DNA from 3 places in the Nocardioides bruguierae genome. Region 1 is predicted to be linked to each of the others. Evidence: riboswitches for the same ligand, from Rfam matches in the RefSeq annotation. Region 1 holds a riboswitch; each other region holds the start of a gene.
What was found. Region 1 has a riboswitch for cobalamin ahead of M8316_RS15225 (ribonucleotide-diphosphate reductase subunit beta). Riboswitches for the same ligand answer to the same signal wherever they lie in the genome.
Positions count from the first base shown of each region.

Region 2: another riboswitch for cobalamin. It lies ahead of cobN (cobaltochelatase subunit CobN); the one in region 1 lies ahead of M8316_RS15225 (ribonucleotide-diphosphate reductase subunit beta).
Region 3: another riboswitch for cobalamin. It lies ahead of M8316_RS16215 (VWA domain-containing protein); the one in region 1 lies ahead of M8316_RS15225 (ribonucleotide-diphosphate reductase subunit beta).

Region 1 is NZ_JAMJPH010000027.1:14,930-20,123, reverse strand. Features, by position in the region: gene M8316_RS15230 (ribonucleotide reductase barrel domain-containing protein) at 1-1,246, opposite strand, end outside; gene M8316_RS15225 (ribonucleotide-diphosphate reductase subunit beta) at 1,246-2,244, opposite strand; cobalamin riboswitch at 2,421-2,655, opposite strand; gene M8316_RS15220 (immunity protein Imm33 domain-containing protein) at 2,720-3,061, opposite strand; tRNA gene M8316_RS15215 (tRNA-Leu) at 3,177-3,260, opposite strand; gene M8316_RS15210 (FHA domain-containing protein) at 3,605-4,321, shown strand; gene M8316_RS15205 (FHA domain-containing protein FhaB/FipA) at 4,314-4,790, shown strand; gene M8316_RS15200 (PP2C family protein-serine/threonine phosphatase) at 4,787-5,194, shown strand, end outside.
Region 2 is NZ_JAMJPH010000028.1:166,568-171,761, forward strand. Features, by position in the region: gene cobN (cobaltochelatase subunit CobN) at 1-2,412, opposite strand, end outside; cobalamin riboswitch at 2,441-2,593, opposite strand; gene M8316_RS16300 ((2Fe-2S) ferredoxin domain-containing protein) at 2,656-3,414, shown strand; gene M8316_RS16305 (hypothetical protein) at 3,803-4,465, opposite strand; gene M8316_RS16310 (hypothetical protein) at 5,121-5,194, shown strand, end outside.
Region 3 is NZ_JAMJPH010000028.1:147,666-152,859, reverse strand. Features, by position in the region: gene M8316_RS16225 (cobalt-precorrin-4/precorrin-4 C(11)-methyltransferase) at 1-106, shown strand, start outside; gene cbiE (precorrin-6y C5,15-methyltransferase (decarboxylating) subunit CbiE) at 158-1,837, opposite strand; cobalamin riboswitch at 1,884-2,021, shown strand; gene M8316_RS16215 (VWA domain-containing protein) at 2,046-4,157, shown strand; gene bluB (5,6-dimethylbenzimidazole synthase) at 4,154-4,828, shown strand; gene cobO (cob(I)yrinic acid a,c-diamide adenosyltransferase) at 4,828-5,194, shown strand, end outside.

The DNA of each region.
Region 1 (5,194 bases):
TGCTCATCGTCGGGGCGATCGCCATGACGTGGGAGTTGCGGCGGCCCACGCACCACTCCGGTACCCCGGCCACGGAGCCCATCCAGCGCGAGGCCGCGTCCGAGCGGTCGGAGAGGAACGCGAAGATCTCCAGGTTGAGCTTGGCCGCCTCGTCCGACTCGAACGGCACCCGCTGCTGCTGGAGGTAGTCGTGGTAGCCCATGACGCCCAGCCCCAGGCTGCGCGCCTTCTCGGTGTAGCGCACCGCGCGCTCGAGGCCGCGGATCGAGCGGGCCCGCCGCAGGAACGCCTCGGCCACGGCGTCGAGGAAGACGGTGGCGGTGAAGGGGACGTCGGTCTCCTTCCACTCGTCGTAGGCGGCGAGGTTCAGCGAGGAGAGGACGCAGGTGTAGGAGTGCTCCTCGTCGGAGTAGAGGGTGATCTCCGAGCAGAGGTTGGACGCCTTGTTCTCCAGGCCGTGGGCCTTGTACGACTCGGTCTGGGCCGCGTTGACCGTGTCGACCTTCCACAGGTAGCCCTTGCCGAGCACGACGCGGATCTTGAGCACCCGCTGGTAGCGCTCGAGGGCGTCCTTGTCGCCGGCGAGCATCCGGTCGATGAAGTCCTGGGTCACGATCCAGCCGACGTTCTTGTTGGCGGGCTCGCGGAAGATCAAGTCGGCCAGCTCGAAGAAGTCCGGGTGGTCGACGGGCAGGTAGCCGGCCCACGAGCCGCGGCGGGTGGCGCCCTGGCTGATCTGGTTCGTCATCTCGACGAAGTTGTTGAACACCGGCACCACGCCGTTGGCGTGCCCGTTGTCGGAGAAGCGCGCCCCGCGTGGCCGCACGTCGCCCAGGTAGGCGGAGGTGCCGAACCCGTGCTGGGAGAGGATCGCCGCCTCCTTGAGCGTGTCGTAGAACCCCCACACGGAGTCCTCGACGTAGGAGCCCTCGCACGAGACGGGCAGGCCGCGGTCGGTGCCGAGGTTGGCGAGCACGGGGGTGGAGGGCGAGAGCCAGCCGTTCCAGATGGCCTCGAGGAACGGCTCGGCCCAGGGGCGCCCGTCCTCGCGGGGGTACATCTCGTCGGCGAGGACGCCGGCGGTGTCGGCGATCGCCTCGTACCGCTCGCGCACGCTCTGCCCGGCGTGGGTGTACTTGGACCGGAACATCGCGTAGCCGGCCGTGGTCATGAACGCGGGCACGGTGCCCTCGGCCTGGAGCGCCTTGCGCTCGGCCGACAGGGTCTCCCAGGAGGTGGTCGCCATCAGAACACGAACTCCGTCTCGCCGATCGTGCGGTTGTACTCGTTGCCGGTGACCTGGAAGAAGTCGTGGAACTGGGTGCCGTTGATGCCGGGGTAGAACCACTCGGCCACGGGGTTGTCGTCGACGACGAACAGCGGCTCCATCCGCATGTTCTCCAGCGTGAGGTTCACCCGGGAGCGGACGAAGACCTCCAGGTCGGCCTGGTCGATGCCGTCGATCGGGCCGTGGGCGAAGAGCATCTCCACGATCCGCGCCTCGTGGGCGTAGACGTACTCCGCCACGCCCCGCACCCGGGCGAACAGGGCGTCGCGCTCGCGCTCGTACTCGGCCGCGGGCACCGTGTCGGCCCACTCGTCGAGCGTGGTGTTGAACAGCCAGGCACCGCCGGTGGCGTGCAGGTTCTCGTCACGCGCGGAGAAGTTGATGCCGCTGATGACGTTCTGCAGCAGGTTCTTGCCGCCGGACTGGAAGTGCTTGAGGAACGCGAAGCTGGAGTAGAGGACGCAGTTCTCCATCAGCGTGAAGACGCTGAGCGCGAAGAGGAGGTCCTCGTCGGCGATGGCCTCCCAGACGAACTCGATCCGCTCGGCGAGCACCGGGTCGTTCTTGTAGGAGTCGTAGAACTCCTCGGTGTCGATCATCAGCGTCTTGTTGAGCTTGGCGTAGAAGGGCGCGTGCATGTTGAGCTCGGCGAAGGAGAACGCGTTCGTCATCATCTGCACCTCGGGCCGCGGGAACGCGTGGAAGAGGCGGTCGCCCCACACCTCGCCGCCGAGGATCAGCTCGTAGATGGTGAACAGCTTCAGCGTCGTCCGCACCGCCGCCTGCTCGGCCGGGGTCATGGTCACGAGGAAGTCCTGCTTGTCGTTCTCGACCGGGATCTCCTCCGCGGTCCAGAAGATGCTGCGCTGCTTCTTCGCCAGCTCCTCGGCCATCGGGTAGTCGAAGACGTAGGCGGACTTCTCGGTCCGGATGCGCAGACCCGTGGTGTCGATCATGGGCGGTGCCCTCCTCCACCGGCCCCCTCGGCCGGCGCTGGATGTCGGATGTGTTCCGGTGCATCCGCTGCGGAGGAGGCGGTGAGGACGTCGGCAGCGCCGGCGGGTGGCGAAGAGCTGCCGAGCCGCGCAGTGCTGGTTCGATCCCCTGACCCTCCCTCGAGGTCGCGGACCCCACCTGGTGGTGGGCACTGGCAGGTCTTCGGACTCGTGGGCGCAGGAGCTCGCGCTCCTCCCTACTGTCCGTCGCTTCCCAGGACCGTGATCGGTGGTCCCAGTGCTTCCTGTCGTTCCAGGAGACGGAGGTCGTTCCCACTCACCGCTGCGGGGCAGTCCCGGAGTCGAACCGGGTTCCCTCTTGCGACGACGCCCCTGGATTGAGGCGTCGAACCAGCTGCAAGCACCACCATATACGCGAATCACAGCGATGTAACCATCTACATCTTGTGTCGCGTCACATCAGGCGGAACGCGCCTCAGGCCTCACCCGGGCGGGGGACGTAGCGCCCGGACGCGGCGTCGCGGACCCACTCCCCGCCCAGCGGTCCGTCGCGCAGCACCGCGGCCAGGGCCGGCCACCGGCGGGCCACCTCGGCCAGCGGGAGCACCGCGATGGCGAACGGGTCGTCGAGCTCGGCCGGCGTCTCGTCGCCCACGAGCAGCTGCCAGCCGGAGTCGTGGGGACCGAGCGGCTCGTCGCGCACCACGTAGCCCGGCCACTCGCCCTCGTGCACCCGCCGGCTCACCGAGACGCCGAGCGCGGCGCCGGTGCGGGGGCCGTTGCGGGGGCCCGTCTCGGCGCCGTCCTCCTCGTCCACGCCCCCGATGCTGCCACCGGCCGGGGCGCCGGGCCACGGGTCGCAGCCGTCCGGCGCGCAGGGGGAGAAATGACAGCAGGCCCCGGTCTGATCGACCGGGGCCTGCTGCTCACGGTGCGCGAGGGGGGAGTTGAACCCCCACGTCCTTTCGGACACACGGACCTGAACCGTGCGCGTCTGCCTATTCCGCCACTCGCGCGTGAACCGAGATGAACCATACGGCAGCCCTGCTCAGGCACCCAAACCGGCGCGACCCCGCCCTCCGTCGAGCGGCACCGAGCAGCGGGCTCGGCCCGGCCGGGGCCCGGAACCGACGGGGTGAGGGCAGCCTCGCGCGCACGAGGAATGGTCACCGCCGACGCGGCGAGGCTGCTGCACTCAGGCCGCTTCGTTACGATCGCCACGATCCGGGGACCGCCCCGACTGCCAGCCTGCCCACGTGCAGGCGGGGCCCAGCGCCCCGCGGCAGCGAGCACCAGCAGGCAGCACCAGCAGCCGACACGAGCAGCCCACGAGCAGCCAGGACGAGAACGGAGGAGACGCGTGAGCGGACTACAGCGCTTCGAACGTCGACTCGAGGAGGTCATCTCCGGCGCCTTCGCCCGCGCGTTCCGCTCGGCGGTGCAGCCCGTGGAGATCGCGGCCGCCCTCCAGCGCGAGTGCGACAACAACGCCCAGATCCTCTCCCGCCAGCGCCGCCTGGTGCCGAACAGCTTCGTCGTGGAGCTGGCCGCCAGCGACCTCGAGCGCCTGGCCCCCTACGACTCCGCGATGGCCGAGGACCTCACGCAGCAGGTCACCGAGCACGCGGAGCTGAACTCCTACTCCTTCCCCGGCCCGGTCACGATCGACTTCGAGCTCGCCGAGGACCTGACCACCGGTCGCTTCCGGGTGCGCTCGCGCGCCGAGGCGAAGGTGACCAGCCAGGCCACCCCGACGATGGTCGGACGCGCTCGGGCGCTGCTCGAGGTCAACGGCACCCAGCACCCGCTGACGACGCCCGGCCTGGTCGTCGGGCGCGGCAACGAGGCCGACGTCCGCATCAACGACCCGGGCGTCTCGCGCCGGCACGTGGAGTTCCGCGTCGAGCAGGGCCGGGCCGGCCTGCACATCGACGTGATCGACCTGGGCTCGACCAACGGCATGACCGTCAACGGCCAGAAGATGGGCCGCGCGGTGGCCGACGACGGCACCGAGGTGCGCGTCGGCAGCACCACCCTGCGCGTGCGCGTGGTCCACGAGGAGGACGCCGGTGTCTGAGCTGACCCTGCTGCTGATCCGCATCGGCTACCTGGCCGTGCTGTGGATCTTCGTGCTCTCCGCCATCTCGGTGGTGCGTTCCGACATGTTCGGCGCGCGCGTGCCCGAGCCCGACAAGGCCGGGGCCAAGGGGCGTGAGCGCAAGAAGAAGGCGAAGCCCCCGACGCAGCGCCGCGGCTCCCCGACCCACCTGATCGTGACCGCCGGCAGCAACGTCGGCGAGCGCGCCGAGCTGGCCGACGCCCCGCTGCTCATCGGCCGCGGCACGGACGCCGCCATCCGCCTGGACGACGACTACGTCTCCACCCGGCACGCCCGCGTGGCGGCCTCGGAGGACCAGTGGTTCGTCGAGGACCTCGGCTCCACCAACGGCACCTACATCGGCTCCGTGCGGATCACCCAGCCCACCACCATCACGCTCGGGACGCAGGTCAGGATCGGCAAGACCATCCTGGAGCTGCGCAAGTGAGCGACGCGCCCACCGGCTCCGACGCGCACACCCCCGGCGACGCCGGCGGGCGCACCGACCTGCGCCTGCACTGGTCGGCGATCTCGGACGTGGGGCGGGTCCGCAAGGACAACCAGGACTCCGGCTACGCCGGCCCGCACCTGCTCACCGTGTGCGACGGCGTCGGCGGCGCGGCGCGCGGTGACATCGCCTCGTCCACGGCCGTCAGCCAGCTGCGCCGCCTCGACTCCGACACCCCGCCCGACGTGGGCGGTCAGCAGCTGCTCACGCGCACGGCGGCGGGCATCCAGCAGGCCGCGGCCCGTATCGGCCGCGCGGTCGACGACGACCCGGAGATCTCCGGCACCTCGACGACGGCCACCGTCCTGCACGTCTCGGGCAACCTCGCCGCGGTCGGGCACGTG
Region 2 (5,194 bases), on a different contig from region 1:
GCCGGACGGCCCGGCGGGCACGAAGCCGCCCTCGAGCGCGTGCAGGACGGCGTCGAGCTCGTCGGTCGTGCGAGCCAGCCTCGGCACCACCTCGGTGGCCGCGAAGCGCAGCACCCGGACGACCTCCGGGTCGTCGTGCAGGCCCTCGGCGGCAGCGGGCTCCCAGCCGTGCGCCTCCATGGCCTCGACCAGCGCCCGGGCTCGCTGCTCGGCCTCGTCCACGACGACGGTCGCCTCGTCGTCCTTGAGCCCGAGGGCCGCGCGCAGGCCCGGTACCGCGTGCTGCCGGCCGCCGAAGACCTGGGCGGCGCGCAGGATGGCGAGCACGAGGTTGACCCGCGCCTCGCCGTCGGGCGCCTGGCCGAGCACGTGCAGGCCGTCGCGGATCTGGGCGTCCTTGATCTCGCAGAGCCAGCCGTCGACGTGGAGCAGGAAGTCGTCGAACTCCTCGTCGTCCGGACGCTCGTCGAGGCCGAGGTCGCGGTGCATCTGGGCCGCGTGCATGAGCTGCCAGATCTCCCCGCGGACGGCGGGCAGCTTGGCCGGGTCCATGGCGGCGACGTTGGCGTGCTCGTCCAGGAGCTGCTCCAGCCGGGCGATGTCGCCGTAGGTCTCGGCGCGCGCCATCGGCGGCACGAGGTGGTCGACGATCGTGGCGTGCGCGCGGCGCTTGGCCTGCGCTCCCTCGCCGGGGTCGTTGACGAGGAACGGGTAGACCAGCGGCAGGTCACCCAGGGCGGCGTCGGTGGCGCAGGACGCCGAGAGCGCCGCGTTCTTGCCGGGCAGCCACTCCAGCGACCCGTGCTTGCCGAGGTGCACGAGGGCGTGGGCGCCGAACCCGCCGTCGGCCTCCTCGGCCTCGAGCCAGCGGTAGGCGCCGAGGTAGTGGTGGGAGGGCGCGAGGTCCGGGTCGTGGTAGATCGCGACTGGGTTCTCGCCGAAGCCGCGGGGCGGCTGAATCAGCAGCACCACGTTGCCCGCGCGCAGGGTGGCGAGCACGAGCTCGCCGTCGTCGTTGACGAAGAGCGAGCCGGGCGCGGGACCCCAGGCCGCCTCCATCCCGGCCAGCAGGTCGGGGTCGAGGTCGGCGGCCCAGCGGCGGTACGTCTCGCCCGGGACCCGGACGTGGGCGTCGCCGAGCTGGGCGGTGGTCAGCCACTCCTCGTCCTGGCCGCCGGCGTCGATGAGCGCGTGGATGAGCGCGTCCCCTGCGGCGGTGTCGCCGTCGGTCTCGGCGAGGGCGAGGACGTCGGTGACGACGTTGTCGGCGCCCAGGTCGTAGCCCTCCTCGCGGAGCCGGCGGAGCAGCCGGACCGTCGAGACGGGCGTGTCGAGCCCGACCGCGTTGCCGACCCGGCTGTGCTTGGTCGGGTAGGCCGAGAGGACGAGGCCGAGCCGCCGTCGCGCGGGGGCGAGGCGCCGCAGCCGGGCGTGGTTGGCCGCGATCCCGGCGACGCGGGCGCAGCGCTCGGGGTCGGCGACGTAGTGCGGCAGACCGTCCTCGTCGACCTCCTTGAAGGAGAACGGGGCAGTGATGACCCGGCCGTCGAACTCGGGGATCGCCACCTGGGTGGCGGAGTCCAGCGGGGTCACGCCGTCGTCGTTGGCCAGCCACTCGGCGCGGCTGGAGGTCAGGCAGAGCCCCTGCAGCACCGGGACGTCGAGCGCGCGCATCCGGGCGACGTCCCACGTGTCGTCCTCGCCCCCGGCCTGTGCCTCGGCCGGGGTGGTGCCGCCGGCCGCGAGCACGGTCACGACCACGGCGTCGAGCGTGCCGAGCGCCTCGTAGAGCGCGTCGGGCGCGGAGCGCAGGGACCCCGCGAAGACGGGGACGCCGACCGCTCGACCGGTCGCGTCCACGGCGTCGGCGAGCGCGTGCGCGAACGCGGCGTTACCGCTCACCTCGTGCGCGCGGTAGAAGAGGATGCCGACGCGCGGCAGGTCCTGCGCCCCCTGGACGGCGACCGCGGCCGGGCGCTCCGCGAAGCCCCACTGCGGCACCTCGGCCGGCGGCTCGAACCCCTCACCGGTGAGCAGGACGGTGTCGGAGAGGAAGGCGTGCAGCTGACGCAGGTTCTCCGGGCCGCCCTCGGCGAGGTAGCGGTGGGCCTGCGCGGCGACGCCCAGGGGAACCGAGGAGATCTCCATCAGCTCGGCGCTGGGCTGCTGCTCGCCGCCGAGGACGACGACGGGGGTGCCGGACGCCTTGACCCTCTCGAAGCCGGAGCAGAGGTCCTCGGCCGAGCCCAGGAGCCGGCCGACGACCAGGTCGCAGCCGTCGAGGGTCTCGGCCATCGACTGGTGGCCGGGCCTCGAGGGGTTCGCCAGCACGTAGTCGGCATCGCTGGCCCGCGCGGAAAGCAGGTCGGTGTCGGAGGTGGACAGGAGGGCGATCCGGACGCCACGGGTCATGGGTTTCTCCTCGGGGTTCTCGCCCCTGCTCGACGGAGGTCCCGTGGCCAGTGTCTGGCTACGTCCCGGCCTCGCGGCGGGGACTCACAGTGGCGGAACCGCCCCGGAATGGACCGTGAGGTCGCACCGGGTTCCTGATCACCACGAGACGTGTGTCGTCACCCTAGGGCACGACCCGGGACGCCGAGCCGTGCCCGGTCCCCCTCGTGGTCCTGCGTCCGGGTCATGAGTCAGGATCGGTGGGTGACGTCTCCCCCTCCTGGTGCCGCGACCGTGGTGCTGGTCGGACTGTCCGTGCGGGAGGTCGAGGAGCGCCACCAGCTGGCCGAGGCGGCCGCCTCGACCGGTGCCCACGTGGCGTTCCTGCAGGTCGGCACCCCCTCACTGCACATGGTCCTGGACTCCCTCGCCGACGCCCCCGGCGCTCCCACCGACGTCCTGCTCGTCGGGGTCTCGCTCGGGTCGCTGGCGCCCGGGGTCTCCTGGGCAGGACGCGTGGCCGCAGCGTGGCTCGACGAACGGTCGGTCCGCGGGCTGTCGGCTCCCGTCGTCCACCTGGCTGCGCCCACGCTGGGCCCGACCCCCGACACGCTCGAGCGCGTGCTGGCGCTCGTCGCCGACGGGGCCTGCCGGGTCGTCGCCGACGACGCCGGGGCCCTGGACTCGCCGGCCTGGCAGGAACCGCCTCGCCACCGCCACCAGCTGTTGGTCTGCCGCGGCCCGCGATGCACGGCCCGCGGGTCGGACCGCACCGCCGAGGCGATCGTCCTCGCGATGGTCGCCCGCGGCCTCGAGGACGACGACGTCCTGCTCACCCACACCGCCTGCCTCTCGCCGTGCAACCGGGGGCCGGTGGTCTGCGTGCAGCCCGACGACGCCTGGTTCGGTCCGGTGCACCCCGAGGACGCCGACGACCTCGTCTCGTCGCTGCGCCCGGGCTCCCGACCCGAGCCCGCGCGACGCTCGGTCCGGTCCCCCTCCCCGCCTCCCGACCCGCCCTGACCAGCGAGCCGTGTTGCCACGCGGTCCGGTGGGCGCCGACGAGCAGCACGACGGGCTGTACCATGACGTAGGGCTGGTCGTGCTCTGCACACCGAATCGTTGCAGGAGCCGAGGATGCATGTGGCTGACCCGGGCGCCCCCGGGAGAAGTCGAACCTACGACCTGGTGTGTCTGGGCCAGCGGGTGCACTTCACGTTCGAGCCCGGAAGGCATCGACCGAAGCAGCCGACCAAGAAGTCGCCCTCATCGTGCAGCAGATCCAGGCATGACAAGCATCACGAACACCGGGCCGCTCATCACCGACAACGCCATCATCTAGAAGCACGCACTCGACTCGCGGCGCCACGGCCTCAACCGCAACTGATGCATGCCAGAAGTCGGCACGCCCCTACGTCGATAGTGCGGCGGAGGCGCGGGGGTCCAGCCGTACGACGAGGTCGATGTCGGCGGCGATCGCCTCGGGGGCGTCGTGTGCTCGCGCGACGGCTTGCCGAGCGTGGGTCAGAAGGGTCAAGAAGTCGGTCTCCATGGCGCTCTCGAAGGGCAGCGACGGGAAGGTGCCGATGTATGACGAACCGTCGTGGGTGACTCGCAGCTCGACGCCGAGGTTCTTGAGTACCCGCCAGTCGAATGCCGACGCGAGCCCCTTCATCCTGCGAACGTGGTCAACGTGGCGATGTTCGTTGCCTTCGAGCCAGGTCAGGAGATCGGCTGTGCTGGCCAGCCGGTGGGTGGTGTCGGCCTCGTAGTCGAACACCTCGTAGACGCCCGAGGAGTAGTCGTCGGGGTTCTCAGGTGCGGAGAGGTTGAACAACGACGAGCCGAGCGGACCGAAGGACCACAGGAGCCCCTCGCTGGTGAACTCGCAGTGCCAGCCGGGCCGGCCTCCCAGGAGGTCGCCGAGGTTCTCCCACCAGACCTTGCTCTCCCAGCCGTGCAGTTGCTCGGCGAGCGTGACGTAGGTGGGGGTTCCGACGTCGATCGTCACCTCGACGTCCCACGCTGGGCCGTGCGGACGGCTTGGTGGCGTGCTCTCTGCATCTTCGGTCACGGCTCGACGGTACGTCCCCTGAGAGCTCGGGTGCCATCAGCAACGAGGCGGCTCGCGGTGAGCCAGCTCGACCCCGAGGCGGCTGGTTCTGGCGGTAAAGTCCGGCAGCCACGCCCGACAACCGGGCGGGACACCTACGATTCGGAGACGCCATCAAGTCACGAGGAGGCCGGTCATCGAGCACGAGATCACACTGGTCAACGACGGGGACGGCATTGCGCTGCTCGGTGACGCCGCGGCGATCAACCGCTACCTCGAGTCGGAGGATCTGCCCTGCCGCTGCTCCACGACCTCGCCGGGACGGGCAAAGGAATGGCCGAGCTGGTCCCGGACCAACCGGAGCGGGCAGCCGTGCCGGGCCAGCTCGGCGGTGCGGCGTCGAGCCCCACCTCGTGGGCGATGAGAGTTCCGACCGTGCGACGCAGCGTGTGAGCTGTGGTCTTGGAGAGTGTCTCGCCCACTCGTGAGATGGTCCTCAAGGGCCGTGCAGAAGCTGCGTAGGGTGCGCCGCCGTGGTCGGTGAGGGAGATAATGAGTCGCGAGTTGCGTACCCCGCGAGATGGCCCATCCACTCCGTCGCTCAACCTTGACGGCCAGCGTTGAGCAGGCATATAACTCAGGGAGTCTCTAACACCTAGCCGTGCGGGGAACCAGCATGCCCGGGATCGCCAAGTTCCACTGGCTGCCTCGGCGCCTTGTCGTGTCGTTGTTCAGCCTTGTTCTCCTAGG
Region 3 (5,194 bases), on a different contig from region 1:
GCAGGCGGCGGTCGTGCTGGTCGGACGGGCGCTCGGGGAGTCCGTCGACGCGGCGGGTGAGTCCTGGTTGTACGCGGCGCACCGCCCGCGGGGTGCGCCGCACTGATGCGTCGCCCCGGGGTCGGCGGTGCTGCCCGCCCCACGGAGCCGACCGCGGTCAGGCGTGGGGCTTGGTCCAGGTCCACTGGGTGACGGTGCGTGCGGGGGTCCAGCCGGTGAACCGTCCCACGGGCGCAGCGTGCTCGACCGCGAGGCGGGTCAGCTCGCCGCCGTGCCCGGCGTACGCCTCGGCGAGGACCGCCTCGGTCTCCAGGGTCACGCCGTGGACGACCAGCCGGCCGCCGGGGCCCAGCCGCTCGCGGCACTCCTCGAGCAGCCCGTGGGCGGTGGCGCCGCCGCCGACGAACACGGCGTCCGGGGCCGGGAGGTCGGCGAGGGATCCGGGCGCCCCGCCCTCGACCACGACCAGGTCGGGCACACCGAGCCGGGCGGCGTTGCGGCCGATCCTGGCGACGCGGTCGGGGTGCTGCTCGATGGCGATCGTGCGGCACGTGGGGTGCGCCCGCATCCACTCGACGCCGACGGACCCGGCCCCCGCGCCGACGTCCCACAGGAGCTCGCCGGGGCAGGGCGCGAGCCGGGCGAGCGCGGCAGCGCGGAGGTCGCGCTTGGTGAGCTGGCCGTCGTGCTCGAAGGCGTCGTCCGGGAGGCCCGCCACCCAGCCGATCCCGTGGGCCGCGGCCGAACGAGGCACCTCCACGCAGACCAGGTTCAGCGCCGGCAGGTCGACCAGGTCGTCGCGGGCGGCGAAGCCCGTGGCGGTGGTGTCCCAGCGTGCCTGGGTCGGGGCGCCGAGGTCCGCCAGCACGGTCAGCGCCGCGGCGCCCTGCCCCGTCGCCACCAGCAAGGCGGCCAGGACGGCGGGGGTGGTCGCGTCCGAGGACAGCACGACGACCCGGCGGCCCGGGGCGACCTCGCGCAGGACGCGCTCGACGCGACGTCCGACCACGGTGACGACCGCACAGGACTCCTCGCCCCAGCCCATCGCGGCCCGGGCCAGCGCCACCGAGGAGACCGCCGGCAGCACCTCGACCCGGTCGGCGCCGAGCAGGTCCACGAGGGTTGCTCCGACCCCGGAGACCAGCGGGTCGCCCGAGGCCAGGACCACGGCGTCGGGATGCGTCGCGAGCAGGTCCACGAGGCTCTCGCGGAACGGGCGGCCCCAGCTCTCGCGGACCTGGTGCTCCGCGCGGCTCGTGGGCGGGGGGAGCAGCGCGAGGTGCCGCTGCGCGCCCAGCACGGAGGGCGCTGCGAGGACGCGGTCGCGTCCGGCCGCGGTGAGGTCGCCGTCCGCGCCGATGCCGACGACGGCGACCCGGGGAGCCGTGCCGGCACGCAGCGCGCGCAGGGCGGGCAGCACGGCGTCGCGGGTGAGCGGGGCGAGGCCGTGGCCGCCGGGCACCGCGGGATCGGCGTCCGCCGGGTCGAGCCAGCAGAGCTCCTCGATCTCGCCGGCCACGACGGGCACGACAACGGCGCCGGCGGAGTCCCGCGGCAGGTCGGCGACGAAGACGGTCGAGACCACGGTGCGGCCGGGCTCGTTGGCGGCGGCCGCGGTCCAGTGGCCCAGCGGACGGGCCACGAGGTTGGTCAGCCCGACCTCCTCGGCCACCTCGCGGCGAGCGGCGGCCAGCGCGGTCTCGCCCGGCTCGAGCTTGCCGCCGGGAAGCATGAACGCGGTCGTCCCGCGCTTGCGGACGACGAGTAGCCGCCCCTGCTCGTCGAGGAGGCAGAAGGCGGCGACGACGATCGGGGCGTGGGCGGCGGACGAGGACATGGGCGCCGACGCTATCGTGAGCGCACAGCCACGAGGTGCCTCGAGCCACGGTCCGCGAGACCGGGGTGCGGAGGAGAATCTGGGAAGCCGGTGAGAGTCCGGCACAGGCCCGCTGCGGTGACCGGACGTGCACGCCATGCACGAGACCGGAAGTCCGAAGACCGGCCTCGCGGCGTCCTATCCGATGGCGGACGAGCGGGAGCCTCTCATGCCACAGCAGTCAGACCTGTCCTACCCACTCTCGGCCGTCGTGGGCTCCGAGGACATGGTCCTCTCCCTCGTCCTGGCCAGCATCGCGCCCGCCCTCGGCGGCGTGCTCGTGCGTGGCGAGAAGGGCACGGCGAAGTCCACCGCGGTGCGGGCGCTGGCGCGCGTCCTGCCGCCCGTGCGGGTGGTCGAGGGTGACCGGTTCTCCACGGACCCCGACGACGAGGCCGAGGTCTCGCCCGACGGCCCGTTCGGCGTCGACGCCGCGGTCACCAGCCGGCCGGTGCGGCTCGTCGAGCTGCCCGTGGGCGCCGGCGAGGACCGCGTGACCGGCTCCCTGCACCTCGAGCGGGCGCTGGCCGACGGCGTCGCCGAGTACGAGCCCGGCCTGCTCGCCCGCGCCCACCGCGGCCTGCTCTACGTCGACGAGGTCAACCTCCTCCACGACCACCTCGTCGACCTTCTCCTCGACGCCTCCGCCACCGGCCGCGCCACCGTCGAGCGCGACGGTGTCTCGCTGACCCACCCCGCGCGGTTCGTGCTCGTCGGCACGATGAACCCCGAGGAGGGCGAGCTGCGCCCGCAGCTGCTCGACCGGTTCGGCCTCGCCGTCGACGTCGCCGCTCCCCGCGACCCGGCGACCCGGGTCGAGGTCGTCCGCCGTCGGCTCGCCTACGAGGCGGACCCCGCCGCCTTCGTCGCCCGCTTCGCCCAGGACGAGCACCTGCTCGCCTCCCGGATCGCCGACGCCCGGGACCTCGCCGCCTCCGTCGTCCTGGGCGACGCGATGCTGCTCGCCGTCGCCCAGGTCTGCGCCGCGTTCGAGGTCGACGGGCTGCGCGCCGACATCGTCACCGCCCGCGCCGCCGTCGCCCACGCCGCCTGGTGCGGCCGCACCGGCGTCACGCGCGAGGACGTCCGGGTCGCCGCCCGGCTCGCGCTCCCGCACCGGCGCCGCCGCTCGCCCTTCGACAGCCCCGGCCTCGACGACGACCTGCTCGACCAGGCCCTCGACGACGCCCTCGGCCCGGACGACGAGCCCGAGCCCCCGACCCCCGACGGCGGCACCGACGGCGGCGGCGGCGGCGACGGCCCCGGCGACTCGGACGGCCCCGCCACCGACGAGCGCCCCGGCACCGCCCCCGAGGGCGGGACGTCATCCACCCCGGACGTCCCCTCCGCACGGACGGATGACGTCCCTGCCCCGCAGCCCCACGCGCCGCAGCCCGAGCCGCCGCAGCAGCCCGCCGGCCCCACGACCACCGCCGCCGCGGACGCGCCCTTCCGCACCCGCCTGCTCCAGGCGAGGGGCACGACCCGGGGGAGGTCCCGCAGCGACGCCGGCCGCCGCAGCCGCGCCGAGTCCGCCACCGGCCGCCGCACCGGGGCCCGCCCGGCGTCCCGCGGTGGGTCGCTGCACCTGCTGGAGACGCTGCGTGCGGCGATCCCGCACCAGGCCGCGCGGGGCCGCGGCACGGGTGCCGGGGGCGGCGACCGCCTGCTGATCGAGCGGTCGGACCTGCGCGAGGCGGTCCGCGAGGGGCGCGAGGCCAACCTCGTCCTGTTCTGCGTCGACGCGTCCGGCTCCATGGCGGCGCGCAGCCGGATGGCGGCCGTGAAGGCGACGATCCTGAGCCTCCTGCTGGACGCCTACCAGCGCCGCGACACCGTCGGCCTGGTGACGTTCCGCGGCAGCGCCGCGGAGCTGCTGCTCCCGCCGACCGGCTCGGTCGACGTGGCCGCGGCCCGGCTGGAGCAGATGCCCGCCGGCGGGCGCACCCCGCTCGCCGAGGGCCTCGCCGAGTGCGCCCGCGTGCTCGACCGGGAGCGCCGCCGTGCCGGCGCGCGACGTCCCCTGCTCGTCGTGGTCACCGATGGCCGCGCCACCAGCGGTCCCGACGCCCTCACCCGCTCTCTCGAGGCCGCCGACGTGCTGGCCGCCGACGGCGTCGACACCGTCGTCGTCGACTGCGAGGCCGGCCCGATGCGCCTCGGCCTGGCCCGCACGCTCGCCGCCCGCCTGGGCGCCGAGCACCTGCCCGTCGGCACCGTCGACGCCTCCGCGCTGGACGCCGCCGTGCGGGGCTCGATCCTCCGCGGACGCGCGGCGTGACGGCGGCGACCCGTCCCGCCCGCCACCCGCTCTACGACGTCATCGAGGCCCGCAGGGACGTGCGGGCGGAGTTCACCGGCGAGCCGGTGGCGGACGAGGTGCTGGGCCGCGTCCTCGAGGCGGCGCACGCCGCGCCGAGCGTCGGGATGACGCAGCCGTGGGACTTCGTGCTGGTCCGCGAGCCGGCGACGATCGTGCGGTTCGCCGAGCACGTGGCGGCCGAGCGGGCGGCGTTCGCGGCCGAGCTGCCTCCCGACCGGAGGGCGGTCTTCGAGCCGATCAAGACCGACGGGGTGCGCGAGAGCGGGCTCGGTGTGGTCGTCACCCACGACCCCGGTCGCGGCGGACACCACGTCCTGGGCTCTCGGACGGTCGAGGACACCAGGCTGTTCTCCAGCGTCCTGGCGATCCAGAACCTCTGGCTCGCCGCCACCGCGGAGGGGCTGGGCCTGGGCTGGGTGTCGTTCTACCGCGAGGAGGTGCTGTCCGCGTTGGTCGGCGCTCCGGAGGGGGTCCGTCCGATCGCCTGGCTCTGCCTCGGTCACGTCGGCCACCGCCAGACCGTTCCCGACCTCGAGCGCCACGGCTGGCGCTCGCGGCGTCCGCTGGCCGACGCCGTCCACCACGAGACCTACGGCGGCCGCGCGCGCGGCGTCGGTGAGGAGATCTGATGCCCCAGGGCAAGCCGCTCGTCGTCCCGGACGACGGGCTCACGACCGCGCAGCGCCGCTCGCTGCCGTTGCTGATGGTCCACACGGGTGACGGCAAGGGGAAGTCGACCGCCGCCTTCGGCCTCGCGATGCGCGCCTGGAACCAGGGCTGGGACGTCGGGGTCTTCCAGTTCGTGAAGTCCGCGAAGTGGCGGATCGGCGAGCAGACCGTGCTCGAGCGGCTCGGCGAGCTGCACGAGCAGACCGGCGAGGGCGGGCCCGTGACCTGGCACAAGATGGGCGCCGGGTGGTCGTGGTCGCGCAAGGCCGGGGAGGAGACGGACCACGCCGCCGACGCCGCCGAGGGCTGGGCCGAGGTGCGCCGCG